DNA from 4 places in the Pantoea sp. GABEPS69 genome. Region 1 is predicted to be linked to each of the others. Evidence: riboswitches for the same ligand, from Rfam matches in the RefSeq annotation. Region 1 holds a riboswitch; each other region holds the start of a gene.
What was found. Region 1 has a riboswitch for thiamine pyrophosphate ahead of PVE98_RS19985 (FAD-dependent oxidoreductase). Riboswitches for the same ligand answer to the same signal wherever they lie in the genome.
Positions count from the first base shown of each region.

Region 2: linked by a shared signal. The riboswitch ahead of thiB (thiamine ABC transporter substrate binding subunit) and the one ahead of PVE98_RS19985 (FAD-dependent oxidoreductase) in region 1 are both predicted to bind thiamine pyrophosphate.
Region 3: linked by a shared signal. The riboswitch ahead of thiC (phosphomethylpyrimidine synthase ThiC) and the one ahead of PVE98_RS19985 (FAD-dependent oxidoreductase) in region 1 are both predicted to bind thiamine pyrophosphate.
Region 4: linked by a shared signal. The riboswitch ahead of thiM (hydroxyethylthiazole kinase) and the one ahead of PVE98_RS19985 (FAD-dependent oxidoreductase) in region 1 are both predicted to bind thiamine pyrophosphate.

Region 1 is NZ_CP118619.1:22,583-25,615, forward strand. It holds gene PVE98_RS19975 (SDR family oxidoreductase) at 1-296, opposite strand, end outside; gene PVE98_RS19980 (DMT family transporter) at 900-1,850, shown strand; TPP riboswitch at 1,892-2,011, shown strand; gene PVE98_RS19985 (FAD-dependent oxidoreductase) at 2,152-3,033, shown strand, end outside.
Region 2 is NZ_CP118618.1:3,406,183-3,409,215, forward strand. It holds gene sgrR (HTH-type transcriptional regulator SgrR) at 1-1,437, shown strand, start outside; TPP riboswitch at 1,473-1,565, shown strand; gene thiB (thiamine ABC transporter substrate binding subunit) at 1,610-2,596, shown strand; gene thiP (thiamine/thiamine pyrophosphate ABC transporter permease ThiP) at 2,572-3,033, shown strand, end outside.
Region 3 is NZ_CP118618.1:3,777,166-3,780,198, forward strand. It holds gene nudC (NAD(+) diphosphatase) at 1-270, opposite strand, end outside; gene PVE98_RS18360 (Rsd/AlgQ family anti-sigma factor) at 423-932, shown strand; TPP riboswitch at 1,176-1,275, shown strand; gene thiC (phosphomethylpyrimidine synthase ThiC) at 1,362-3,033, shown strand, end outside.
Region 4 is NZ_CP118618.1:1,345,662-1,348,694, reverse strand. It holds gene thiD (bifunctional hydroxymethylpyrimidine kinase/phosphomethylpyrimidine kinase) at 1-527, opposite strand, end outside; gene thiM (hydroxyethylthiazole kinase) at 524-1,318, opposite strand; TPP riboswitch at 1,353-1,449, opposite strand; gene PVE98_RS06430 (hypothetical protein) at 1,631-1,828, shown strand; gene PVE98_RS06425 (AEC family transporter) at 1,905-2,864, shown strand; gene ahpF (alkyl hydroperoxide reductase subunit F) at 2,918-3,033, opposite strand, start outside.

The sequences.
Region 1 (3,033 bases):
TCAATCAGCTTAATCACTTCTGCGGCATCGGACTCTTCTTCCGGCAGATAGTTAATGGCCACGTCAGCGCCTTCACGGGCATAGGCGATAGCCACAGCGCGGCCGATACCGGAGTCGCCGCCGGTGATCAGCGCTTTACGACCGGTCAGACGGCCTGTGCCGCGATAGGTGGTTTCCCCATGGTCCGGAACCGGATCCATTTTGCTGGCAAGACCGGGCACGGGTTGTTTCTGCCCTGGAAAAGAGGGTGTCGGAAATTCAACCGGGACGAGTGTTTTGTCGTTTTGATTACTCATGCTTAGCTCCTTGCACATCGTTTTCGGATAATAATAAGCCTGGCACATATGTGAGGTTTGTCACATTTAATTTCGCTGGAGCTTATTAAATCCACCTGTATAGGGATCAGCATTAATAATAAGATGCCTTTTGGCTTTTCAGGGCGAGCAGCGAAAATTTTTTTGCTCTGGCTATTTAAATGACGGTTTAATAAACAGTTTATATAACCTGCACTTAGTTGAGACTGTTACGCTTTTTCGATGTTGATTCTGTATAAATAACATTTAATATCAATGTATTAGATATTAAAGATGTTTTTTATGATGCGCTTTTATATCGCTTTATTTTGGCCTGGTTTTTTTAGCTCCGCCGCTTTTTCTGACGGGCGATGAGCCCCCATGGCAGGACGAAAAATTATATTCATCCTCGCTAAGCAAAGCGGGAAATTAGTTTGTTCAGCGCTCGCGTCGAGATAGCGAAAAAATCAGGCGCATATTTGTGCTGCGTGCCAGTCTCATAAAGGCAGAATACGCTGTATTTATTGTGGTTTCCCACCGCCCGCGCCGCGCGTCTGCGTTACCCTTAACGCTCACTTTCTGCAACGGGCAAATAAGGAGCGCGACGTGAGCGCGTCGACGGGAATTTCACTCAAAATCATGGCGACCCTTAGCTCGACGCTGATGCTTGCCTGCGTAAAAGGTCTGGAGGGCGCGCTGCCGGTGGGAGAAGTGATCTTCTTTCGTTCGCTGGTGGGCGTAATGCCGCTGCTGGTATGGCTAACCTTTCAGGGCGGCATTATCCAGGGCATCAAAACCCGCAATGTGAAAGGGCATATCGGTCGCGGTCTGGCGGGCACCTGCAGCATGTACCTGAGCTATCTGTCGCTGATTTATATCTCACTGACCGACGCCACCGCTATCAACTACGCCGCGCCGCTGTTCACCGTGCTGCTTGCCGCCATAGTGCTGCGCGAAAAGGTGCGGCTGAATCGCTGGCTGTCGGTAGCGGCCGGTTTCGCGGGGATCGTCATTATGCTCTCCGGTCACCTGTCGCTCAGCGGCCCGCCCAGGCTGACGGTAGCCAGCCTGGCCTCTTCCGTCGGCGTCTTGCTGGCGCTGCTCTCTGCGCTCTGTACGGCGGGCGCGCTGATTCAGATCCGCTATCTGAGCGGTAAAGAGAAGCCGGGCGCGATCGCTTTCTGGTTCACCGCTATGACGGGCGCGACATCGCTGCTGACGCTGCCGTTCGGCTGGCGCCTGCCGCAGGGCGAGCAGCTGCTTCTGCTGCTGGGGTGCGGCCTGTGCGGCGGACTGACGCAAATTTTGTTGACGCTGAGCCTGCGCTACGCAGATGCCTCGCTGCTCGCCCCGTTCGATTACAGCTCGCTGCTCTGGTCGGTCATTATCGGCCTGATTTTTCTCGGCACCTTGCCAGAGAAACTCACGCTGATCGGCGCCAGTCTGGTGGCGTTTGCCGGCATTTACGCGGTTTTAAGCGAGCGACGTCAGCGGCGCCGGGCCGCGGCATTGGCGCTGACCGCCCGCAGCGAAACCGCCGATTTAACGCCTGATTAACACACCGTACTTGACGTCGGGCAGGCAGTTGCCCTACAACTAATGGCCGTCGGGGGAGTCTCGCCAGAGAGACTGAGAGGCTAATAGCGCAGCGCGCGGTTTAGCGACCCTTTGAACCTGACCCAGTTGATACTGGCGTAGGAAGACTCGTATCTCATTATTTTTAGCCTCTGTGAGATGCCTGCCGCGCGAGCCTGCTCACTGCTCACGCTTTTTCCCTTCACGTATCACGGGTCGTCAATATCGAGGCCTGCGTGAACATGACTCTTTTTCAAACCGTTTTCTCTATCAGGTGCGCGCCATGAGCCGCTGGTCAGTCATCGGCAGCGGCGTCGCCGGCTTATGCGTCGCGACGCTGCTGGCTGAACAGGGCGAAACGCCAGAGGTGATCGTCAGCGACGAAATGCCCGCGTCGCACTGGGCGGGCGGCATGCTGGCGCCCTTTTGCGAAGGGGAGAGCGCGCCTGAACAGGTTATCGAGCTGGGGCAGCGCGCCGCCGGCTGGTGGGCGCAGCGGGTCGACGGCGTCGCGCGTCAGGGCACGCTGGTGGTGGCCGCGCCGCGCGACGCCGCAGAGCTGACGCGCTTCGCCCGCATGACGCGACAGCATCAGTGGCGCGATCCTGCACAGCTTGAGCCTGAGCTGGCAGGGCGCTTTGCGCGCGGCCTGTTTTTCCCCGACGAAGCGCATCTTAATCCGCGCGACGCCATGCGCCAGCTGCGCGCCAGCCTGGAAGCGCGCGGCGTCGTTTTTCACCGCGGCAAACCACGCGGCACGGTTATCGACTGCCGCGGCATTCACGCCGCCGCTCGCCAGCCTGATCTGCGCGCGGTGCGCGGCGAGATGCTGATCCTGCAGTGCGATGAACTCCACTTCTCCCGTCCGATCCGGCTGCTGCATCCGCGCTTTCCCTGCTATCTGGTGCCGCGCGCCGACGGCCTTTTTATGCTCGGCGCCACCATGGTCGAGAGCGACGACGCTAGCCCGATCAGCGCCCGCGCCATGATGGAGCTGCTCGGCGCCGCCTGGAGCATTCATCCGGCGCTGGCCGAAGCGCGCATCGTCGAGAGCGGTACGGGACGGCGTCCCGCCTATCGCCATAACCTGCCGGAAGTACGCTATCAAGACGGCGTTTTCTCCCTTAACGGCATGTATCGTCACGGTTTTTTGCTCGCGCCCGCC
Region 2 (3,033 bases), on a different replicon from region 1:
CTGCAGCAGCAGCGCGCCGAGGATCTGCTGGCGCAGGATCGTATCGATCAGCTGGTGCAGCTGGTCGGCGACAAGGCGGAGGTACGCCAGATGATCCGCGCCCATCTCGGCCGCAGCTTCCGCCAGGGCAAACATATTCTGCGCGTGCTCTACTACCGCCCGCTGCTTAACCTGCTGCCCGGCTCGCCGCTGCGCCGCTCCGAAACCCATCTGGCGCGGCAGATTTTTAACGGTCTGACGCGTATAAATGAGGAAAACGGGGAAGTCGAGGCGGATATCGCCCATCACTGGCAGGCGATATCGCCGCTGCACTGGCGTTTTTACCTGCGCCCGGCGATCCGCTTTCATCATGGCCGCGAGCTGGAGATGGCGGACGTCACGTCGAGCCTGGAACGCCTGCGCCCGCTGCCGCTCTTCTCCCATATTCGACGCATCGATTCGCCCGCGCCCTGGACGCTGGATCTCCATCTCAGCGAACCGGACGACTGGCTGCCCTGGCTGCTCGGCAGCGTCAGCGCCATGATTCTGCCGCGCGAATGGCCGCAAATGCGCGACTTCGCGCGGCATCCCGTTGGCACCGGCCCCTATCGCGTGGTGCGCAACCAGCAGAGCCAGCTGAAGATCGAGGCGTTTGACGACTATTTCGGCTTTCGCGCGCTGATTGACGACGTCTCAATCTGGGTACTGCCGGAGATCAGCGACGAACTGGTCTACTCCGGCGTGCGTCTCCAGGGCGCCGCCGAGGATGAAAAGTCGGAAGAGAGCCGCCTTGAAGAGGGCTGCTATTTTCTCCTGTTCGATCAGCGCTCCGCCCTGGGACGCGATGCCGACGTCCGGCGCTGGCTCTGCCATTTGCTGAATCCCATCGCGCTGCTCAACTATGCCGAGGCCGGCTATCAGCGCTACTGGTATCCTGCCTACGGCCTGCTGCCGCGCTGGCACCACCGCCGCGATTTGACGCCAGCGACCAGGCCGCCCGGTCTGGAGAGCCTGACGCTGACCTGGTACAGCCAGCACGTCGAGCATGAGGGCATCGCCAATGCGCTGCGCCCACTGCTGGCGCAGCACAATGTGCGGCTAATTACCCGTGCAGTCGACTATGAAACCTGGCATCAGGGCGAGGCGGAAAGCGACGTCTGGCTCGGCAGCGTCAACTTCACTCTGCCGCTGGAGTATGCGCTGTTTGCCCAGCTCTACGAGATCCCGCTGCTGCATCACTGTCTGCCGCTCGACTGGGAACAGGACGCCGCGCGCTGGCGGCGCAAAGCGCTGCCGCTCGCCGAATGGAGCAAGCGGCTGCTCGACGCGGATGGTTTGCATCCGCTGTTTCATCACTGGCTGCTGCTGGAAGGTCAGCGCAGCATGCGCGGCGTGCGGCTCAATACGCTTGGCTGGTTCGACTTTAAATCCGCCTGGTTCGCGCCGCCGACGCTGTGACGCTTTCCCCCTGGCGCCGAAATGTCTAGAATGAGCCGTTCTCAACGGGGTGCCTGCGAAAGGCTGAGAAAAACCCGTCGAACCTGATTCGGTTAATACCGACGTAGGGATTTGAGAGGCTGCTACGCTCAGATCCTTTGCGACTCATAACAACTCTCCCCTGGAGCGCAAAGTGGTTAAACAGATTCTCCCTCTGCTGATGTTGCTGTCCGTGCCGGCGCTGGCGGCAAAACCAGCCCTGACCGTCTACACCTACGACTCCTTCTCCGCCGAATGGGGCCCCGGCCCGGCGGTGAAAAAAGCCTTTGAAGCGCAGTGCGGCTGCGAGCTGCGCTATGTGGCGCTAGAAGATGGCGTCTCGCTGCTGAACCGCGTGCGCATGGAAGGCAAGAACAGCAAGGCCGACGTGGTGCTCGGCCTCGACAATAATCTGCTGCAGGCGGCGCAGCAGACCGGCCTGTTCGCCAAAAGCGCGGTCGATCTCCATAACCTGACGCTGCCGGGCGGCTGGCAGGATCAAACCTTCGTGCCCTTTGACTACGGCTACTTCGCCTTCGTTTATGACAAAACGCGCCTTAAAAACCCGCCGACCAGCCTGAAAGAGCTGGTGGAAAGCCCGGAGAAATGGCGCGTGATCTATGAAGATCCGCGCACCAGCACGCCGGGTCTGGGCCTGCTGCTCTGGATGCAGAAAGTCTACGGCGACAGCGCGCCGCAGGCCTGGCAGAAGCTGGCGCAAAAAACCGTTACCGTGACCAAGGGCTGGAGCGAAGCCTACGGCCTGTTCCTGAAAGGCGAAGGCGATCTGGTGCTAAGCTATACCACCTCGCCCGCCTATCACCTCATCGAAGAGAAAAAAGAGAACTACGCCGCCGCGCCGTTTGCAGAAGGTCACTATTTGCAGGTTGAAGTCGCCGCGCAGCTTGCCGGCAGCAAGCAGCCGAAGCTGGCGCAGCAGTTTATGCAGTTTATGCTGACGCCCGCCTTCCAGAACGCCATCCCGACCGGCAACTGGATGTATCCGGTCATTAAAAGCGAGCTGCCAGCGGGTTTCCAGACGCTGAGCGTGCCGCAAACCGCGCTGCAGTATAGTCCGCAGCAAGTGGCGCAGCAGCGCCCAGAGTGGATTAACGCATGGCAACGCGCCGTCAGCCGCTAATCCCGCTGTGGATGGTGCCGGGCAGTGCCGCCGCGCTGCTGCTGTGCGGCGTGGCGCTGCTGGCGTTCGGCGCGCTCTGGGCCAGCGCGCCGGCAGGCGACTGGCGTGGGCTGCTGCATGATAGCTATCTGCGCCACGTGGTGCGCTTCTCGTTCACCCAGGCGCTGCTCTCCGCCCTGCTGTCGCTGCTGCCCGCGATCCCGCTGGCGCGCGCCCTCTACCGCAGGCGTTTTCCCGGCCGTCAGCTGCTGCTGCGCCTTTGCGCCATGACGCTGGTGCTGCCGGTGCTGGTGGCGGTCTTCGGCCTGCTGACGGTCTATGGCCGCGTCGGCTGGCTGGCGCAGCTCTGCCAGCTGTTCGGCATCGACTACCGCTTCTCGCCCTATGGGCTGCAGGGCATTCTGCTGGCGCACTGCTTTTTCAACCTGCCGCTGGCG
Region 3 (3,033 bases), on a different replicon from region 1:
CTCTGCCAGCTGCACGGCGCGCCCGGCAAGCTGAAACAGCCCTGGCTCTTCATCGATCAGCTGACGCACCGAGAACATGTCGCGATCGCGGCTCTCACACACCAGCCATACCGTTTCGCCCTGCCACTCGCCGACCGCCTGCGCCTTGCTGCCTGCCAGCTTAAACGCAGCGGCGCTGCCGTGCGGCAGATCGCCTTGCGGCAACCAAAGTTTCTGTTCATGGCTGACAATCCACCATCCAGCGTCTACGCTTGAGATCTCATGTTGCATCTAATCGTCATCCTTAGCGTCTTATCGATACGCTGAAGTCCTGATGTTAAGTGTGTAGACAAACAACTATACCCTAAATCGTCCAGCTTGCAGGCGGCACCAGGCCAGCCGCAGCGTGACGGGAAGGGAACCTTCTTTACATGGAGTCAGATATGCTTAACCAGTTAAACGTCCTGACCGAGCGCGTAGGTGGCAGCAACGAACTGGTAGACACGTGGCTGGACGCCCGTCGCCAGCTTCTTGTTTCTTATTACCACCTGGTTGGGCTGAAGCCTAACAAAGAGGCGCTCACGACGTTAGACGAGCAGGCGCTCGACAATTTTTGTCACGGCCTGGTCGATTACCTTTCCGCCGGTCACTTCAGCATTTACGAGCGCATCATCAACGAGATGGAAGGCGACAGCCCGATGATTGCCGCTGCGCAGGTCTATCCGCCGCTGGAAGCCAACACCGAGCGCCTGATGCAGCTCTATGATGGCCATCTGCAGCAGTCGATTGACGACGATAACTGCGTCGATTTTCAGCTGGCGCTGTCGGAAGTCGGCGAAGTGCTGGAAGCGCGCTTTACCCTGGAAGATAAGCTGATCCAGCTTGCGTGGGACAACAGCCTGGTGCGTGCGCCGGTGGCTAACGACAGCACGCAGCTGTCGCGTCCGGCTTAAGGTTAGCCAATTGTAAATCGCTTGTTATTCTGAAGCGGTCCTTCTATGCTGAACGGGTTTTCGACGTTATCGTCGAAAACCCGTTTTGTTTTTGTGCAATATGCACTGGCGTTTTAAGCGTAACGTGCGCAGCCAGTTCACGCTCGGACAGCGCGCAGGGACGGGAGCATACTGAAGTATGTGACCGTCACGAGCACTGCCCAGTGCGCGAAATGGCAAGCTAAGTAGCTTAAAACGTAAAACGAAATCTTGTCGGAGTGCCCCCTGGGCTGAGACCGTTAATTCGGGATCCGCGGAACCTGATCAGGTTAGAACCTGCGAAGGGAACAAGAGTAAACATCATCAGTACGCTGGCGATTTTGCCTGCCGTTTCTGTTACTCCTTCCGAACTCCGGACAAGCAACGTTCCCCCTCAACAGGAAAATTGCTATGTCTATGACCAAAACCAACCGACGTGAACAGCGCGCTCAGGCGCAGGCCTTTATTGAGGCGCTTCAGAGCGGCGTCGCCTTTCCCAACTCGAAACGTATCTGGATCCAGGGCAGCCGCGCCGATATTCGCGTGCCGATGCGCGAGATCCAGCTCAGCCCGACGCTGCTCGGCGGCGATAAAGATCGTCCGCGCTATGAAGAGAATGAGGCGGTGCCGGTCTACGATACTGCCGGTCCCTACGGCGATCCCGATGCCGTTATCGACGTACAGCGCGGGCTGGCAAAGCTGCGCGCCGACTGGATTGCCACACGCGACGATAGTGAGGTTCTGACGCACACCAGCTCGCGCTATACGCAGCAGCGTCTGGCCGATGACGGGCTCGATCATCTGCGTTTCGAGCGGCTGCCGCAGCCGCGACGCGCAAAAGCGGGGCGGCGCGTCACCCAGCTTCACTATGCCCGTCAGGGCGTCGTCACGCCGGAGATGGAGTTTATCGCGCTGCGCGAGAATATGGGCCGCGAACGCATTCGCAGCGAAGTGCTGCGTCAGCAGCATGCCGGCCACGGCTTCGGCGCGCAGCTGCCGGAAAACATCACCCCTGAGTTCGTGCGCCAGGAAGTGGCCGCCGGACGCGCCATTATTCCCGCGAATATCAACCATCCCGAATCGGAGCCGATGATTATCGGCCGCAATTTTCTGGTCAAGGTCAACGCCAACATCGGCAACTCGGCGGTCACTTCCTCTATCGAAGAAGAGGTGGAGAAACTGGTCTGGTCGACGCGCTGGGGCGCCGATACTGTGATGGATCTCTCCACCGGGCGCTATATTCATGAAACGCGCGAGTGGATCCTGCGCAACAGCCCGGTGCCCATCGGCACCGTACCCATCTATCAGGCGCTGGAAAAGGTCAACGGCGTTGCGGAAAATCTCGACTGGGAAGTGTTTCGCGACACGCTGCTGGAGCAGGCGGAGCAAGGCGTCGATTACTTCACTATCCACGCCGGCGTGCTGCTGCGCTATGTGCCGATGACGGCGAAGCGCCTGACCGGCATCGTATCGCGCGGCGGGTCGATTATGGCGAAGTGGTGTCTGTCGCATCACCGCGAAAGTTTTCTCTATACGCACTTTCGCGAAATTTGCGAAATCTGCGCCGCCTACGACGTTTCGCTGTCGCTTGGCGACGGCCTGCGTCCCGGCTCAATTCAGGACGCCAACGACGAGGCACAGTTCGCCGAGCTGCGCACGCTGGGCGAGCTGACGAAGATCGCCTGGGAGTATGACGTGCAGGTGATGATCGAAGGTCCCGGCCATATTCCTATGCAGATGATCCGCCGCAATATGACCGAGCAGCTGGAGCACTGTCACGAAGCGCCGTTCTATACGCTCGGCCCGCTAACCACGGATATCGCGCCCGGCTACGATCACTTCACCTCCGGCATCGGCGCCGCGATGATCGGCTGGTTCGGCTGCGCCATGCTCTGCTACGTTACGCCCAAAGAGCATCTCGGCCTGCCAAATAAAGAGGACGTTAAGCAGGGGCTGATTACCTATAAGATCGCCGCCCACGCGGCGGATCTGGCGAAGGGGCATCCCGGCGCGCAGATCCGCGATAACGCCATGTCCAAAGCGCGCTTTGAATTCCGCTGGGAGGATCAGTTCAATCTGGCGC
Region 4 (3,033 bases), on a different replicon from region 1:
TTCATCAGCACCGCCTGGCAGCCGAGCGCCAGCAGCGCTTCGCCCTGCTCCAGCATCGCCTCTTCGCTGTGCGCCGGCGCGCACTCCAGCAGCGCCGCCGCCTCCGGCAGATTGGGCGTAATTAACGAGACCTGCGGCAGCAGCAGCTCGCGCACGCTGGCGATAGCGTCAGGCGAGAGCAAGGGATCGCCGCTTTTCGCCACCATCACCGTATCCAGCACCACGAAAGGGATGTCGGCTCGTTTCAGCTTTTCCGCCACGATCTGCACGATGGCGGTTTCCGACAGCATGCCGATTTTCGCCGTGTCGATGCGCACGTCGCTGAGTACCGAATCAAGCTGCGCGCCCACAAAGTCTGGCTCAATACGATAAACCGACTGCACGCCGCAGGTGTTTTGCGCCACCAGCGCGGTAATGACGCTGGTGCCATAGGCGCCGAGCGCCGAAAAGGCCTTGAGATCGGCCTGGATGCCGGCGCCGCCGCTGGGATCGGTGCCGGCAATGGTCAGCGCGTTGATACGCTTCATGCGCGCGCCTCCTGTGCCAGCTGCCACAAGGCATCGATAAACAGCGCGGCGAAGCTGCCGGGTGCGGCAATCTGCGCGGCGGCGCGTTCGCCCGCCAGCGCCATGACGCGGCAGGCGCTGGCGACGTTGCTCAGCCGGTCGCCAGGCAGGCTGCAAAAGGCGGCCACCACGGCGGAGAGCGCGCAGCCGGTGCCGACCACGCGCGTCATCAGCGCGCTGCCGCCGGGTACGCTCAGCGTCTCCGTGCCGTCGGTGACGTAGTCAACCTCGCCGCTAATCGCCACCAGCGTCTGATGTTGCCGCGCCAGCTCGCGCGCCGCCTCCAGCGCCGCTTCCGACTGGTGCTGCGTATCCACGCCGCGTCCACCTGCGCCCTGCTGCGCCAGCGCGAGAATTTCAGAGGCGTTGCCGCGCACGGCGGCAGGCCGCAGGGCAAGAAGCTGCTGGCAGAACTCAGTGCGCAGGCGCAGCGCGCCGACCGCGACCGGGTCGAGCACCCAGGGCTTTTGCGCCGCGTCGGCGGCCTGCACCGCCGCCAGCATGGCGTCACGGCGATCGCGGGTCAGCGTGCCGACGTTGATCAGCAAGGCGTCGGCCACGGCGGCGAACTGCGCGGCCTCTTCAGGATCGATCACCATGGCGGGCGAGGCGTTGAGCGCCAGCAGGACGTTAGCGGTGATGTTCTGTACCACGTCGTTGGTCATGCAGTGCACCAGCGGCTGGCGCTGAACGAAGCGGGCGAGAACGGGCGCGAAGTGCGCATCGGAAAAACGTTGAGGTTGGCGGATCATCATAACTCCCAACCGGCGAGCAAGAAGGCGAATGCGGTCAGGCATCTGACTTCCCTACGCTGGCATTATCCAGATCAGGTAATACGGGTTTTTCTCAGCCTTCACGCAGAAGGGCACCCCGAGTCGAATGTTACGCCAGCAGCATAGGAGAGGCGGCAAACGAAAGCAATATACCTACCTCTTAAGAGGTATTACCAGTTAGCACGGTTCAGCATGATCTCGATCAACCAGTGGCGGCCGAAAAACAAGCCTAATGCTCCGGGCCCGCAAACCATGCTGTTTAATCCTGGCTATCCGTTTCAGAGGAACCTGATGAAACTGCTCTCGCTTATCCCGCACTGGCACCACTGGCAGGATGTTGTAATTACTCGTGCCAATGCCATTGCCCCGAATGGCAGAAGCTATTTTTCTACTCATATTACTGCCCGCTGCAGAAGCTGCGACCAGACGCTGCATCGCGTCTATTATCGCGATATCAGCGACGCGCAGGCGCGACGCTGGCTGGGCTAGAGAATGCGCTGCCAGGTGACGCTTTTCGCAACATCATGTTAGGCTGATGTTACCTGATGCCGATAACAGACGCGCTATGCCTGGCTTGCTTGATACCCTTACCCATCAGATTTACCTTTCCGCTCCGCTGTTTATTTTGATTTTTCTTGGCTACGCCCTGACGCGCGTTGGCAAATGGCCGCTAACCATCAGCGAAGGCATGAACCGCTTTGTCTTCAACGTCGCCCTGCCCTGCATGCTGTTCCGCGTAATGAGCGACTTCTACAAAAGCCCGCCGGTGGATGTGCGGCTGCTGCTGGCCTTTTTCGGCAGCTGCTTACTGATATTTATCCTCGGCCGCGTCCTGGGCGCGCGGCTGTTTAAGCTCGACGGCGTCGCGGGCACGGTTTTCGCGCTCGGCGGCATCTTCTCCAATAACGTGATGCTCGGCATTCCGGTGGCGACGGTGCTGCTCGGCCCGCAGGCGCTGCCGTCGGTGGCGCTGGTGCTGGTGTTCAACAGTCTGATCCTCTGGACGCTGCTGACGCTCTCGGTGGAGTGGGCGAAACAGGGCAGCTTCTCGCTGAAAGGCATCGGCCATACCCTGCTCAGCGTGGCGAAGAATCCGCTGATTATCGGCATCCTCAGCGGCACCGCCTGGAGCTTTTTAAAACAGCCGCTGCCGACGATCGCCGCCGAACCGCTGCGCATGCTCGGCTCTATCGCCGCGCCGCTTTCGCTGGTAACGCTCGGTATGAGCCTGGCGCACTATCGCGTGCGCGACGGGCTACGCGAAAGCTATACCATCTGTTTGCTTAAGCTGATTTTACAGCCGATGACCATCTGGGCGATCGCCTGGCTGGTGCATCTGCCGCCGCTGGAGAGTCGGGTTGTGGTGCTGCTCGGCTCAATGGCGGTCGGCGTCAACGTCTATCTGATGTCGCAGAAGTTCAACGTGCTGACCGGCCCGGCGGCGGCAAGCATGCTGTTTTCTACGCTATTCGCGGCGGTGACCACGCCGGTGTGGATGATGCTGATGTCGTGCGCGGGCTATTAAAAAAAAGCCCCGAGACAGAGGTCCCGGGGCCGTTGCGTGGCTATCGCAAAACGTTATTCAGCCGGTTTGGTGCGGATCAGGTAGTCGAAAGCGCTCAGGGAGGCTTTCGCGCCTTCGCCGCTGGCGATGATGATCTGCTTGTACGGCACCGTGGTGCAGTCGCCCGCCG